One region of the Micromonospora echinospora genome, then DNA from elsewhere that is predicted to be linked to it. Evidence: riboswitches for the same ligand, from Rfam matches in the RefSeq annotation. Region 1 holds a riboswitch; each other region holds the start of a gene.
What was found. Region 1 has a riboswitch for cyclic di-AMP ahead of GA0070618_RS07230 (coiled-coil domain-containing protein). Riboswitches for the same ligand answer to the same signal wherever they lie in the genome.
Positions count from the first base shown of each region.

Region 2: linked by a shared signal. The riboswitch ahead of GA0070618_RS00630 (C39 family peptidase) and the one ahead of GA0070618_RS07230 (coiled-coil domain-containing protein) in region 1 are both predicted to bind cyclic di-AMP.
Region 3: linked by a shared signal. The riboswitch ahead of GA0070618_RS09465 (C40 family peptidase) and the one ahead of GA0070618_RS07230 (coiled-coil domain-containing protein) in region 1 are both predicted to bind cyclic di-AMP.

Region 1 covers NZ_LT607413.1:1,619,244-1,624,196, reverse strand. Annotated here, with positions in the region: gene GA0070618_RS07240 (helix-turn-helix transcriptional regulator) at 1-152, opposite strand, end outside; gene GA0070618_RS07235 (carbonic anhydrase) at 319-999, shown strand; gene GA0070618_RS07230 (coiled-coil domain-containing protein) at 1,079-2,089, opposite strand; cyclic di-AMP (ydaO/yuaA leader) riboswitch at 2,094-2,224, opposite strand; gene GA0070618_RS07225 (YibE/F family protein) at 2,390-3,706, opposite strand; gene GA0070618_RS07220 (hypothetical protein) at 3,871-4,104, opposite strand; gene GA0070618_RS07215 (DivIVA domain-containing protein) at 4,107-4,364, opposite strand; gene GA0070618_RS07210 (hypothetical protein) at 4,361-4,953, opposite strand, start outside.
Region 2 covers NZ_LT607413.1:145,199-150,151, reverse strand. Annotated here, with positions in the region: gene GA0070618_RS00645 (acyltransferase family protein) at 1-73, shown strand, start outside; gene GA0070618_RS00640 (hypothetical protein) at 84-557, shown strand; gene GA0070618_RS00635 (hypothetical protein) at 711-1,469, shown strand; cyclic di-AMP (ydaO/yuaA leader) riboswitch at 1,829-1,967, shown strand; gene GA0070618_RS00630 (C39 family peptidase) at 2,162-3,013, shown strand; gene GA0070618_RS00625 (CDP-glycerol glycerophosphotransferase family protein) at 3,115-4,803, opposite strand; gene GA0070618_RS00620 (bifunctional cytidylyltransferase/SDR family oxidoreductase) at 4,849-4,953, opposite strand, start outside.
Region 3 covers NZ_LT607413.1:2,069,479-2,074,431, reverse strand. Annotated here, with positions in the region: gene GA0070618_RS09475 ((Fe-S)-binding protein) at 1-1,936, shown strand, start outside; gene GA0070618_RS33390 (hypothetical protein) at 2,107-2,256, shown strand; gene GA0070618_RS09470 (C40 family peptidase) at 2,365-3,381, shown strand; cyclic di-AMP (ydaO/yuaA leader) riboswitch at 3,652-3,784, shown strand; gene GA0070618_RS09465 (C40 family peptidase) at 3,927-4,838, shown strand.

The DNA of each region.
Region 1 (4,953 bases):
GCCCGTTCGGTCACGCCCACCTCGTCGGCGACGTCGCGCAGCCGGGCGGTGGGGTTACGGGCGATGGCGAGCAGTACGTGTGCGTGGTTCGTGAGGAAGGTCCAGTTCCGCTGGCTCCCGTTCTCACGCTGCGTCGTCGCCATGACCGTCATGTTATGACCTTCCCTTCGCATTCGGCGTCGCGCCCTCCGCTGTCAACACCTGAAACGCAGATCACGTATCCCTTGACGTAGTTTGCGCTCCGTGTGACCGTGGTGGCTGGCCGTGTCAGCCGCGTCGGGCGTGCGGTCCCGGTCCGGAGAAGGGGTGGATTGAGTCATGGCCGTTCCTGGTGGACAGCAGCCTCCGGCGAGTCCCGCACAGGCGCTGGTCGAGTTGCAGTCGGGCAACCGGCGCTTCGTCACCGGCAACCCGCTGCACCCCAACCAGGATGCCGGGCACCGGGCTGCCGTCGCCGACGGGCAGCACCCCTTCGCGGTCGTGCTCGGCTGCTCCGACTCCCGGCTGGCCGCCGAGATCATCTTCGACCGGGGCCTCGGTGACCTCTTCGTCGTCCGGACCGCCGGGCACATCGTCGGCACCGAGGTGCTCGGCAGCATCGAGTACGCGGTGAGCGTCCTGGAGACGCCGCTGGTGGTCGTCCTCGGCCACGACTCCTGCGGAGCGGTGCAGGCCGCCCGGGAGGCCGACGGCGCCGGGACGACGCCCCCCGGTTACCTGGGGGCGGTCGTGGGGGCGGTGGTGCCCAGCCTCCGCCAGGCCGCCCGGCAGGGCGTCGACGACATCGACGGGATCGTCGACATGCACATCGACCACACCGTCGAGGTGCTGCTGGAGCGCTCGGTGACGCTCAACCGGGCGGTGCGGGAGGGGCGGTGCGCGGTGGTCGGCATGTCGTACCGGCTGGCCGCCGGCGAGGTGCGGGTGGTCCGCTCCATTCCCGCCACCGAGGATGTCGCTCTCGCCGCCGGTCCGGCCGCCTCCTCGGCCTGCCCCTGACCCGCCCGGCTCCGGCCGGTCACGCGAATGGGCCCCGCCTCCGGTCGAACGGAGGCGGGGCCCGAATCGGCGCGGTGGGTCAGAGCATGGAGACGTGTACGTGGTCTGTGTGGTCCGAGGGACCGCTGTACGAACTCCAGCCGCTCGCCGGGAACCAGATCTGCTTGTTCCAGATCACGTAGTAGATGCCGAGCACGTCGGCGTTACGGACCAGGAACGCGGTCAGGTTGTTGCCGTACATCCGTTCGGCCGTGGTGTCCCACCGGCTGAAGCCACGCTTCTGGAGCGACCAGTCGCAGGCCCGCCCCTTCGGATGCTCGTACGGCCCGCCGGGACGGTAACAACCGACGAACATGTCGAAGCCGGCCCGCTTGACCTCCTTGTACATGTGCAGGGTGCGCGGGGTGATGCAGCCGCCGGTGGTCGGGTCGTCCTCGGTGCAGCCCAGCGGACGCCAGTTGCCGTTGCTGTCCCGGCCGGGACCCGGCCGGGCGATCGGGGAGGTGGCGTCCACCAGGCCACCGGTCAACCCGATGCCGCCGACCAGGGCGAGGGACTTCTCCGCCTCGCGCTTGCGCTTCTTCAGGATGTCGGCCTGCTTCTGCTCCTCCATGACCTCGGCGTCGAGCGCCTTCTTGGCCAGTTCCGCCTGGTTCTTGGCGGCGGTGACCGCGGCGACCTTCTTGCTGTTGACCATGTTCATCTCGTCCAGCGCGCCGGCCCGCTTGACGAACGAGTCGGGGGTGTTGGCGTCCAGCAGCATGGAGGCGGGGCCGACCCGGCCGGTCATGTAGGACCGCACGGCGATCGTCGCCACCTGCGGGGTGAGCGCCTTCAGCTCGTTCCGGGTCCGGTCGACCTCCATCAGGAGCTTGAGCTGGCGGTCCTTCGAGGCTTTCAGCTTCGCCTGTGCCTGGGTGTAGCTGCGGTTCGTCTCCTCGATCACCTCGTTGAGGAGCTTCGGCTGCTCTCCTTCGTGCCCGGACGGGCTCGATGGTTCCGCCATGGCCGGCGCGGGCACGGCGGCCACGGCGAAGGCGGCGAGCACGGCCACGACAGGTTTCAGCCAGCGGCGCAGGGGTGCCGTCACAGTGTTCCCTTCCGTCGACCGCCGACCGGGTTAGCTGACGGGTTCGGGGCGGAAGTGGCCCCTACCGCTGACGCGGATGCACCCCATGAACCTGGTTCCCCGGTTCGCCGGTGGGCGATTAGGCGGTGGCCCCGCTGGCGCCGGTGCGCGCCTTCGGCGGTAACCGGCAGCGAGGTTACCTGACAGTGGGCGTGGGGTTCTACGCCCGGATCCCGACCAAAAGCGTTATTTCCCTATTGCTTTCCGTCACTCCTGTCACATTTGTCAAGATCATACGATTGGCGGTCACTCTGTGGAGTTCTACCATGCCGGATCCGTGTTCCCTGGGCGGCCCGGCCCGGCGGCGGAATCGGTGGCCCCGGTGGCGGCACGGGGACCGCTGAGGGCGGCGAGGGCGTCGTCCCGTCCACCGGCGGGCCGGGGCGGGCGGCGGCTCGGCGTGCCGCCCCGGCCGGCGGTGGTCACCAGGGCGGCCAGGCCGGTGGTGATCGGCACGGCGGCGATCAACCCGAGCGTCGCGACGATGCTGCGGACGATCTCCTGGGCGAGGAACTCGCTGGTCACGATCTCGCTGATCCCGCGCGTGTCGGCGGTCAGCAACAGCAGCAGGGGCAGCGACGCGCCCGCGTACGCGAGCACGATCGTGTTGACCGTCGAGGCGATGTGCGCCCGGCCGACCCGGGTGGCCGCGCGGTAGAGCTGGAGCCGGGTGAGGTCGGGGTTGGCGCGGGCCAGCTCGGTCACCGTGGCGGCCTGGGTGACCGTGACGTCGTCCAGGACGCCCAGGGAGCCGATGATGATGCCGGCCAGGAGCAGCCCGTGCAGGTCGACGTCGGCCTGGAACATCGACAGCGTGGTGGCGTCCTCGGAGCCGTACCCGGTGAGGTGGGTGAACGCGGTCGCCAGGCTGCCGAGGAGACCGGTGAGCACCAGGCTGGCCAGGGTGCCGAGGACCGCGACGGAGGTCTGCGCGGTGACCCCGTGGGTGAGGTACAGCACCACGAACATGATCAACGCGGCGCCGGTGACCGCCACCGGCAGCGGCGACTCTCCGGCGCCGATACCGGGCAGCACGAAGGTGAGCAGGATGGCGAAGCTGGCCGCCAGCCCGCCGAGCGCGGCCAGGCCGCGCCAGCGGCCGAACGCGACGATGGCGACGGCGAACGCCAGGGCCAGCCAGATCAGCGGCTTCCCCCGCTGGTGGGCGGCGATGGAATAGCTGCTGACCGTCGGGTCGGCCGGGTCGGTCAGCACCACCAGGACGATCTCGTCGCCGACCTCCACCCGGGGTGATCCCGGCCCGGCGGGCAGCGCCGTCTCGACCTGCTGCCCGGCGTCGGGCCCGGTGTCGACGGTCACCGTGGCGGTGCCGCACGGCCCCTCCGTCGTCCCCTCCGGGGCCTCCGGCGTGGGCGGGCAGGGCTCGGTCACCACCCGCGTCACCGTGCCGTGGTAGCGGGCCGCGTCCTCGCCGCCGCCGACCGACGGGGCGTCCCGGGGCCAGAGCACCAACGCCGCGACCAGGGTCACCAGGAAGAGCGGGACCACGGTCGCGATCAGGACACGCCGCACGCGCGGCGGCGCGGCGGCGGTGGGACGGCTGTGGTCGTGGCCCATGCTTCTCCCAACGATCCTGGCGTGGCGGGTGCCCTGGCCGGACCATTCTGCCGGCTCCGAAGTCGCAGCTCGCAGCCTGTTCGGCGGTCCGGCCCGAGTTCCGCGCGGCTCGGTGGGGAGTTCGTCGGCACGCTGTGGAGCTGCCCCGTCCATGCGCCCACCGGTCACCGGCACCTCCCGTCGTGCCTGATCGGCAGCACACACCGCCGTCCGTCGCCCAGTCGCGCGTCACACCAGATCCGGGTACGCCGCGACTGGTCGTCCTCCGCGCTGAGCGTGGCCTCCCCGAAGTCCAGTTCCGGCACGTGCCCGAGGGAGTCGCGCAGCACCACCACGAGGGCGACGGCGTACGCCCGGCTGGGCAGCGTCAGCGGCAGGTGCAGGACCCAACGGCTCACCGTCACCACCGCCCGTGCCGAGGGCCGGAGTCCGCCGGCCGGCGCTGGGCGTACTCGGACTGCCAGCAGCGCAGCGCCTGACGAATCCGGTCGCCGTCGGCCTCCACGGCCCGGATGTGCCGGTGCAGCCGCTCCACCTCCCCGGCGACCCGGTCGAGATGGGAGCGGACCTGGTCCGGTGCGAGTCCGCGCCAGCACCGGTCGAATTCCACGCTCCGGATCTGGTGCGGCCCGAGCCGCTTGCCGGTCAGGTAGATCACGGCCGTCGACCTCTCCCTGCCGGGTCCGCCGCGTCGGCGGGAAACTGCGCCGCGAGCGCGGCGACGGTCTCCCGCAGAGCGGCGGCGGTCAGTTCGAGCTGCCCGGCGGCCCGTGCCCACTCCCCGGTCGCCGCCTCGACGGTCGGGCCGTCCTCCCCGGCGGCCCGGAGCTGTTCCCCGGCCACCCTGATCCGGTGCGGGAACCGGTCGATCCGGTCCGCCGCCGCACGGAGCCGGACGACGACCGCCTCCACCGTGACGGCCACGTCGTGGCCGGGTGCGCCTCGTCCGCAAGCCGTTCGCAGGCGCGCTACGCCCAGGCCGAGCAGCCGCTCCGCCTCGTCGGCCAGGTCCAGCGCGTGATCGGCACCCCGCTGCGCCGCGCGCAGAGCGGGATTCGCGGCACCGACCCGCACCCGTTCCAGCAGGACGACGGCCGCGCCGACCGCGACGTACGCCTCCCGCAACTCGTCGGCGACCCCGGACACCGCCCAGGCGGCACTGGCCACCGGCACGTTGCTGACCTGCGGGTAGGTGGGCGGTGCCGGCGCGACGGCCGGCTCGACCGGCACCGACAGGTACCGGTCCG
Region 2 (4,953 bases), 1.5 Mb from region 1:
CGTCCCGCCCGGTGACCAGGCCGGGGAATCCGACCCGGCCGGCATCGACGCGGGTGCCCGACGACCGGGGTAATCTGCTTCCCGTGCCTCCCGTCGTGCTCGGCTGCCTCCGTTGGTGGTCGGTGCGCCGGGCGTTGCGGGTGTTCACCAGCCTCGCCGTGGCGGTCGCCCTCGCGCTGAGCGGCGGCCTCGCCGGGGGCCTCCCCGCCGGGAGTCCACCCGCCCCGGCCGAGTGGTCCCCCGTCGACCGGGGCGCACCCGTCACCACGGAGCGGGTCGCCCACCGGGTGCCGGGCACGTCCCCGCTCGCCGGCCCGGTCGCCCACGACGTGCTGGCGCCGTCCTCGCCCTCCGGCCGGGTCGCCGACAGCACCACGAGCACCGTCCGCGCCGCCGGGCCGGACACCCACCACCAGACGCCGCTCGTCGCCACCGGTCCGGCCACCGCGACCGACGCCCCGCCGGCCGGGCCGGTGTCGACCGGACACCGGCCGGTCCGGCCGTTGGCCGCCACCGACGCCGGCGTGGTCGGTTCCCGGGCCCCACCACGTCGCTGATCCGTCCATCCCGGGTGTCCTGCCCCCGGGGAGAAGCTGACCCGACGAACCTCACCCCGCACCCGCCGACGGGGGTCCCGGCTCCGCCGCCAGCGGACCCGGCGCCCGAGGTGTGCGGCCCCCACCCGCTCCCGTGTCCCGTGAGGTGCCGACGTGGACGTCGTTCTCTACGAGTTCCTGGTCGACGTGCCCCGGGCGGCCGCCATCTGGTCCGCCCTGCTCGTGCTCGCCCTGACCGTGCTCACCGTCCTGGTGGCCCGCCCCGAGCGGGAGCCGACGCTCTCCCCGCCGGCTGCCGCTGCCGCCGACCCCGCCGCCCCCGACCCGGCGGACCTGCGCCGGTACGCCGAGGAGGTGGCCGTCGCGGCGGCCGGTGCCGCCCGGACCGCCCGCCGCCGCCGGGAGCGGTGGCTCACCGCGCAGGAACGGGTCGACCAGGCCTGGCGGGCGTACGACGAGGCGGAGACCGCCGCCCGTCGCTTCGCCGGGGCCGCCGCCCTGCCCGCCCCCCGGACACCCCGCACCCCGGCCGAGTACGTCGCCCGGGAACGCTTCCTGCACCGGGCCGCGATGGCCGCCTACTGGCGGGGCGACCTGTCGGTGCGGCAGCTCAGCGACGTGTTCGCCCGCCGTAACGGCTGGGATCCGCGGCTGCACCCCGTCGTGCAGGAAGCGGTCCTGCACCGGGTGGTCCGCGACCTGCGGCGGGTGGAGTACCGGACGGCGGCCGAGCGGGAACGGGTGGCCTGGCGGCAGGCGGAGGTCGCCGCGACGGCGGCGCGGTCCCTGGCGGCGGAGGCGTCCCTCGCGGCGGAACGGCTCCGGGCGAGCACCCGGACGGTCGTCGCGCCCCGGCGGCTGCCCGGTGCGGTTCGCCTCGCCGCCCGGTGGCGGCCGGCGCGGGTGGGATGACCCCGCCGGGGCAGATGTGGGATGCGCGGTCGGCCGGATCGCGCCGGCCGGCGTGCCGCGCTCGGCGCGAGCGTGACCGGATCGTGACGTGACCCGGGCCACGCCCCGGTTTCCCGCACCTTCGACCCCGGGCGTCCCGTTCCGCGTCGAGTGCGCCGAGGTGGTTGTGCCGATGCCGTCCGGAAATCGCCCGACGGTACTCGGGGAACCGGTCGTCCCATTGAGCGACGTCAGCGCGTGAACGTACCCGACTTCCGGGTGTGCTGTGCGGTTTGCCCAGCTCACGGGGGTTGGCAGTGGATTGCGGCGTCAGTAGTGTCGGCCCGTCTGGTGCGGTCGTAGGTCGCAAAGGGCGACACCGCGCCGGCCCGCCTAATCGTGCGCAACGAGCCGGGGACCCACGTACGTCCGGGGTGAATCCGCGGGGCCGACCCGTGGTAGGGCGATCTTCCCGCCCGAATCCGTCAGCTAACCCGGTAGGCGGTATCGGAAGGAGTACCTCGTGCCGTACGCCCCCGTTACCCGGCTCCTCCACGGTGCCCCGGTGCCGCCGGCCGTCCGCCCGCGCCGCCGGCACTGACTCCGGCGTCCACCCCCGGACGCCGTCCGAGCGGGCACCCCACACCGACGTCGACCCCACGCACGGTCCGCCGTGCGTCGACCGGGTGCGCCGCTCTCCACCCCTGTCTTCCGTGGAGGAACCCGTGAAGTACCCGGTCCCGCGACCGTTCAACCTGTTCCCAGCCCGCCGGTCGTACCAGGTCGCCGCCTCGGCGGCGGTGCTGGTGGCGGCGTCCACCGCCGGCGTCCTGCTCGTCGACCCCGACCCGCCGGCGCACCGCGAGGACACCGTCGCCACGGCGGCCGAGCCGGACCGGTCGACCGCCGCCTCGCGGCAGCACGGCCGTGCCACCGCGTCCCCGGCCAGCCCGTCGGCCGTCGCCACCACCCCGCCGGCCACCCCGTCCGCGTCGCCCACCGCCACCGGTTCGTCGAACCCGGACCTGACGGCCAGCCCCACCCCGCCGAAGCCGCCCGCGTCGAAGGTGCTCGACATCCAGTACCAGGAGCAGACCACCTTCTACTACTGCGGCCCGGCCGCCACCCGGATCGCGCTGACCGCCCGGGACGTCGTCCGCAGCCAGGACGACCTCGCCCAGCGGCTCAACACCACCCAGGCCGGCACCAACTCCGCCGAGGACACCACCCGCGTCCTGAACGACCTGGTCGGCCGGGACGTCTACCGGACCAGGACGATCCCCGGTAGCGCGGCCACGCCGGCCCAGATGGACCGGCTCCAGGCCGACGTGGTGCGGGCGGTCGGCAACGGGTACGCCGTCGTCGTCAACATCGCCGGCTCCGCCACCGACGTCGCCGGTGGCTGGCACTCCTACCCCGGCGGGCACTACCTGACCGTGGTCGGTTACCGGGACAACGGCCGGACCGTCAAGATCGCGGACCCGGCGAACGCCGCCGCCGGCTCGTACTGGATGACCACGATCAGCCTGGCGCACTGGGCCGCCACCCGGGGCTACTCCGCCTGAGCCCACGCCACGGTCGTAACCGCCGGCCGGGTGGTAGCAGGGGTCCCCTGTTACTCAGAAAGGAGTAACAGGGGACCCCTGCTACCAACCACCACAGACAGCTACGCGCCGACCGGCTGGTCCGCCTGGTCGGGGTGGGTGGCCGGAACGGCAGCCGGCGCGAGGTGCGCCCGGGCCGCCGCCAGGAAGCCCTCGGCGTACGACTCGATCGGGAAGTCACCCAGGTAGTGGGTGCGCATCGCCCAGCGCGCCTCGGCCAGCGGGTCGGTGCCGAGCAGCTGCTCCAGCACGCCGTCGACGTCGGCCAGGTCCCGGCGCAGCACGTAGCCGGAGCGGGCCAGCGGGAAGCGCTCGGTGAACGCGTCGCCGTCCGCGCCCATGTCGGTGACCGCGTACGGCTTGCCGGAGTAGAGGTAGTCGGAGATCACCCCGGAGACGTCCGAGATCAGCGCGTCGGAGCGGTTGACGCAGTCGACGAGGCTCATCGCCCGGCTGGCGTCGGTGCCCCAGACGTGCTGCCGGCCGGTGCGGGAGCGGTCCGCCGCGAGCAACTCCTCCACCCGGGCGAGCTGCCGTGCCGACTCCGGGTTCTGCGCGGTGTACGGGTGGGCCCGCAGGATCACCGTCGCGCCCCGGGCCAGCAGCCGCCCGACCACCGCCTCGGCCACCGGCAGCGAGCAGTAGTTCGCGTCCGCGTGGTGCCCGGTCCAGGTGGGCGTGTAGAGCACGGTCGGCTGGGCCGGCATCGGCACCGGCGGTCGGCGTACCCCGATCGCCTCCACCTGGGGGCGGCCGACGACGACGAACTTCTCCCGGGGAATGTGCACCCCGGCGCGGGCGTACCGGTCGATCGCCGCCTGCCCGGCCACGAAGTTCCGGTCGAAGATCGCCGAGACCGGGTTGGCGCTCGGGGCCTTGTCGCTGTCGCCGTGGTGGATCTGGATGTGGGTGAGCTGGGTGAACCGGATGCAGTGGGCGTTCTTCGCCCCGTGGTTGACGTAGAACGCCACCTTCAGGCTGGGGACGAGCGCCTCGTCGATCGCCTTCAGCGTCGGGCAGTACACCACCGGCGCGCGGGTGGCCGCCGCGATCGGGGCCAGGAACTCCGGTTCGCGCAGCAGCACCAGGAACGGCCGGCCGATCCGCTCCAGGTACGGCAGCCACATGGTGACCTGGTACTCCGAGCCGGGCGGGGCGGAGAAGTAGAGCAGGAACTCCGGCTGGTGCCGGGCCAGCGCGCGGGCCACCGGGCTGGCCGCGGCCGACGGGCGGAACCGCCGGCGGGCCAGGCGCATCCCGACCACTCCGGCCAGTCCGCCGACGAGCAGGCTGACCACCAGGGCGTACCAGCTGGGCAGGGCGAGCAGCGCGCCGAGCGCGACCGCGCCGAGCAGCACGGGGATCGCCGTGCCGACGTGGGTGGTGGTCAGTCCGGGCCGTACCGGCAGGTTGGCGGTGCGGATCTCCAGCCCTCCGGCGTCCCGCAGCGGGCCGTCGAGCAGCACCAGCGCGAGCAGCACCAGCGCGGTCGCCACCAAGGCGGGGTCGAAGCCGGCGTCGAGGCGGCGGGCGTACCCGACCAGGACGCCGGCGGCGACCAGGACGGACTCGGCCACCACGTCCGCACCGGGACGGACCCGGCGTTCCCACACCCCGGCGGCCAGCGCGGCGACCGCGAGCACCAGCCCGGGCAGGGTCGCCCCGGTGAGCGCGACCAGGAGGAAGGCCAGGACCGCCAGGCCCACGGTGAGGCACCGGGCGAGCAGTTTCCGGACCAGGGTGCCACGCATCTCGCTGACTCTCCTGCCTGTCGCGTGGAATGGGGGAGCGCGGGTTCAGCGGGCCGACGGCGCGGCCGACGGTGCCGGCCCGGCGGAGGGTGCGGATCCGGCGGAGGGTGCCGGCCCGGCGGAGGGTGCGGGTCCGGCGGAGGGTGCCGG
Region 3 (4,953 bases), 450 kb from region 1:
GGTCCTCGAGGCGTACTTCGAGGTGGTCTCACCCACCGGTGGCCTGCCGCTGATCGGGGGTTGGGCGGCCTACGGTCTGGTCACCGAGCTGATCGGCATCCTCGGTGTGGTCGGCATCGTGGTGCTGATCGCCATCCGGATCCGCAACCGGCCCGGCCGGACGGGCGGACGCTCCCGGTTCACCGGCTCGACCATGTGGCAGGGCTACTTCGTCGAGGCGGTGGTCCTCGCCGTTCTGATCATGGGCTTCCTGATCCGGGGCTTCAAGGTCGCCACCGACCACTTCGAGTACCCGACCTGGGCTACGCCGGTCAGCCACGCGGTCGGCGCGGTGCTGCCGGACTGGGAGGCCGGGGTCAGCGTCGCCGCCCTCATCAAGATCATGATTTCGATGACCTGGCTCATCGTCATCGCGCTGAACGTGACCATGGGCGTGGCCTGGCACCGCTTCCTGGCCTTCTTCAACATCTTCTTCAAGCGTGACCCGGGCCGGGCCGGCTCCGGCCTCGGCGCGCTCCGGCCCATGACGAGCAACGGCAAGCCGCTGGACTTCGAGGAGGCCGACCCGGAGTCCGACCAGTTCGGGGTGGCCCAGGTCGAGCAGTTCACCTGGAAGGGCCTGCTGGACTTCAGCACCTGCACCGAGTGCGGTCGCTGCCAGTCGCAGTGCCCGGCCTGGAACACCGGCAAGCCCCTCTCCCCGAAGCTGCTCGTGCTCAGCCTGCGCGACCACGCGTACGCCAAGGCGCCGTACCTGCTGGCCGGGGGCGGCAAGGACCTCACCGGCGAGGAGAAGGCCACTGCGGCCCAACTCGCCCACGTGGACGTGCTCGCGCTCGCCGAGGCGGAGAAGCCGCTGATCGGTGGGGCCGAGGAAGGTGGGGTCATCGACCCGGACGTGCTCTGGTCCTGCACCACCTGCGGCGCCTGCGTCGAGCAGTGCCCGGTCGACATCGAACACGTCGACCACATCGTCGACATGCGGCGCTACCAGGTGCTGATCGAGTCGAGCTTCCCCTCCGAGGCCGGCGTGATGCTGCGCAACCTGGAGAACAAGGGCAACCCGTGGGGCGCACCGCAGAACACCCGGGAGGACTGGACCAAGGGCCTCGACTTCCAGGTGCCCCGGGTCGGCGAGGTGGAGGACTTCGAGTACCTCTTCTGGGTGGGCTGCGCCGGCGCGTTCGAGGACCGGGCCAAGAAGACCACCCGGGCCGTCGCCACGCTGCTGCACGAGGCCGGCGTGAGCTTCGCCATCCTCGGCGAGGGGGAGACCTGCACCGGTGACCCGGCCCGACGGATCGGCAACGAGTTCGTCTTCCAGATGCTCGCCCAGCAGAACGTGGAGACCCTGAACGAGGCGTTCGAAGGCCGGGAGAAGGCCAAGCGGAAGATCGTCGCGACCTGCCCGCACTGCTTCAACACTCTGGGCAACGAGTACGGCCAGCTCGGCGGCGAGTTCGAGGTGGTGCACCACACGCAGCTCCTGGCCCACCTGGTCGCCACCGGGAAGCTCACCCCGGTCCAGCCCGTCGACGGCGGGGTCACCTACCACGACCCCTGCTACTTGGGCCGGCACAACCGGGTCTTCGCCCCGCCGCGCGAGGTGCTCGGCTCCTCCGTGCAGGAGCCCGTCACCGAGATGCCCCGCAACAGCGAGCGCTCCTTCTGCTGTGGTGCCGGTGGCGCCCGGATGTGGATGGAGGAGCGGATCGGCAAGCGGATCAACGTGGACCGCGTCGAGGAGGCCATGGCCACCGGCGCGAAGACCATCGCGGTCGGCTGCCCGTTCTGCTCGACGATGCTCAACGACGGGGTCAACGGCAAGGGCGCCGGCGAGCAGGTCGAGGTCGTCGACGTCGCCAGCGTGCTGCTCCGCTCGGTGAAGCCGGCGCAGGACCGCGACGGCCAGCAGGTCGAGCCGGTCACGGGCTGAGCCGAGCCGCTCGGACTCGCGCCCGTCGGGCCGGCCTGGGCCCGCGCCGGGAGACCCACCCCTACCGACGCTGTGGAGCTGCCCCGTCTGCGCTACCCGTGACCGCGGCTAGCACAGACGGGGCAGCTCCACAGCTACGTCGTGGTGACCCCAGGGCCTGCGGCGAGGCCGTGGTGTTCCTGCACGGCGTGGTCGGCGAGATGGTGCCGAAGAACATCACCCTGGCCCTCGACGATGTCCTGACCGCCATCGTTGGCGGCGCCTGCACGGTGGGTGTCCGCATGATGTCCGGAGCGTCATACGAGGCCCCCTCGCCTTGATATCGGCCCGTTGCTTCCCTAATGTGGGGCACCGGCCGCTGTGGATCGTCTGCCCCGCCATCCTCTCCCTCGCGGGGCGCCCGGTGGTCTGGTCGCCAAAGGAGTTCGGTGCCGGTGGCAACCCTGCCCCCTCAGCGTCACGCACCGGATCGGCTCCCCACTCGTCCGGGTGGGTTGCGCCGGTTCGTTCGCACCCTCGTCACCCTGTCCGCCGCCGCCGTGGTCGGTGCCGGCCTGCTCGCTGCCCCCGCGTACGCCGCGCCCACCCCCGAGGAAATCGAGGCGCAGATCGACAAGCAGTGGGAGCAGTTGGAGCCCACGATCGAGAAGTACAACGAGGTCCGCAGCCAGCTCAAGGTCAACCAGAAGAAGTCGGCCGACCTCGAGAAGAAGATCGAGCCGCTCGCGTTGCAGAGCGACATGGCGATGAACCGGATCGGGGCCCTGGCCTCCCGGCACTACATGACCGGCCCGTCCCAGGAGATCGGCGCGCTGCTGGTCAGCGCCAAGCCGGGCACCCTGGCCGAGCAGATGGGCATGCTCGACCGACTCGCCGCCCACCAGCGCAAGGAACTCCAGGGCGTGGTGGAGATCCGGACCAAGTACGAGGTCGAGAAGCAGAAGCTGGACACCATCATCACCAGCCAGACCCAGCAGGAGAAGGACCTGGCGGCGAAGAAGACCAAGATCGATGCGGAGATCAAGCGGCTGCGGGCGTCCATGCCGAAGACCGCAGTCAGCGCCCCCGGCTGCCCGCTCATCAAGGGCGTGATCAGCAGCGCCGCCAACACCGCCATCAGGACGGCCTGCGCCCAGGTCGGTGACCCGTACGTCTGGGGCGCCACCGGGCCGAACTCCTTCGACTGCTCCGGGCTGACCCAGTACGCCTACAAGGCCGCAGGCATCCACCTGACCCACTTCACCGGTGCGCAGTGGCGCGAGACGAAGGTGATCAGCCGCGCCGAGGCACGCCCCGGTGACCTGGTCTTCTTCTTCAGCGACCTGCACCACGTCGGGCTCTACCTGGGCAACGGCATCATGGTGCACGCCCCGCGAGCCGGCAAGCCGGTGCAGGTGGCCAGCATCAACCACATGCCGGTCGCAGGCTTCCGCCGCCCCTACTGACCGAGTCTCCCGAAGGGGTCCCCGGCCGACGGCCGGGGACCCCTTCGCATCGGGCGAACGACCGACGCCCACAGTGGTTACTGTCGGAAATTAGCAGATAGCACTCCCGCGAACCGTGTTGCGGATCGACGACGGTCGTCTCTAACCTCGGCACTTGCCGAGCCGGTGACAGGTCCGCCAGTCCGAGGCGGCAACGGCTCGACACCGCCGAGTCGCACGACGGCGGCCGTCTGCTGGAGAAGGAGCCGGCCGACCGGCACGTCGCCACAACGAGAAACGTCGCCACAGCACGAGCGAGCCGGGGAACCACCAGCACCATCGGGGTGAATCCGTACCCAAGGTAGGGCGCTCCCTTCCCGCCCGAACCCGTCAGCTAACCCGGTAGGCGGTCAACGGAAGAAGGAGTCAGGAGCCCGGTGGCACACCATGCCCCGCGGCGATCGTCCGTCCGGACGGCCCCGGCTGCCCGGACGACGGCTGCGCCGCGTCCATGCTGGTCCCGCTTCACCACCGTCGTCACCGTCCTCGTCGGAGCCACCGTCCTCGTGACGGGCGGCGCCGGCGTGGCCCACGCCGAACCCTCGGTCGCCGAGATCGAACGCCAGATCGACCGGGAGTGGAACGCCCTCGAACCGGTCATCGAACAGCACAACGCCACCCGCCAGGCGCTCACCGTCAAACGACGGGAGGCGGGTGCGCTCGCCGCCCGGATCGGGCCGCTGAGCCGTCAGGTCGACCAGGCCATGAGCAAGGTCGGCGGGCTCGCGGTACGGGCGTACAAGGGGGAGAACGCCTCCGCCCTCAACGCCATGCTGGCGAACCCGACACCGGCCACCGTCGTCCACCAACTCGAACTGCTCGACCAGTTCGCCCGTCGGCAGCAGGCCGACATCCGCCACGTGGTCGAACTGCGGGACCAGCTCAGCGCCCGCAAGGCTCCGCTGGACCGGCTGGTCACGCAGCTCAGCCAGGCCGAACGCCAGTTGGACGCGAAGCGACGGCAGATCGACGCCGACATCGCCCGCCTCCAGAAGATGCGCCTGGAGGCGTACGGCAGCGGCGCTGGCACCAGCCTGCGTCCCGCCCCCTGCCCGGCCGCCTACCCGGGTGGCGCCGCCGGAAAGGCTGTCACGTTCGCGTGTGCGCAGATCGGCAAGCCCTACGTCTGGGGTGCCGAGGGGCCGAACGCGTACGACTGCTCCGGGCTCACGCTCGCCGCCTGGGCCCGGGCCGGGGTCGCCCTGCCACACAACGCGGCCCAGCAGCGACGGGTGACCGCCCGGGTGGGCCGGAGCGAACTACGTCCCGGTGACCTCGTCTTCTACTACTCCGACCTGCACCACGTCGGCATGTACGTCGGCAACGGCTGGCTGGTGCACGCCTCGCGGGCCGGCGCGCCGGTGAAGATGAAGCGGGTCGACGACGGCCCGGTGCACAGTTACGGCCGCCCCGGCTGAGGTGGTAGCAGGGGTCCCCTGTTACCGCTTTCTGCGTAGCAGGGGACCCCTGCAGGCACCCGGCGAAGCGACGCGCGCCCCACCGGCAGAACGACGGGTGGCGGGAAGGCGGGTG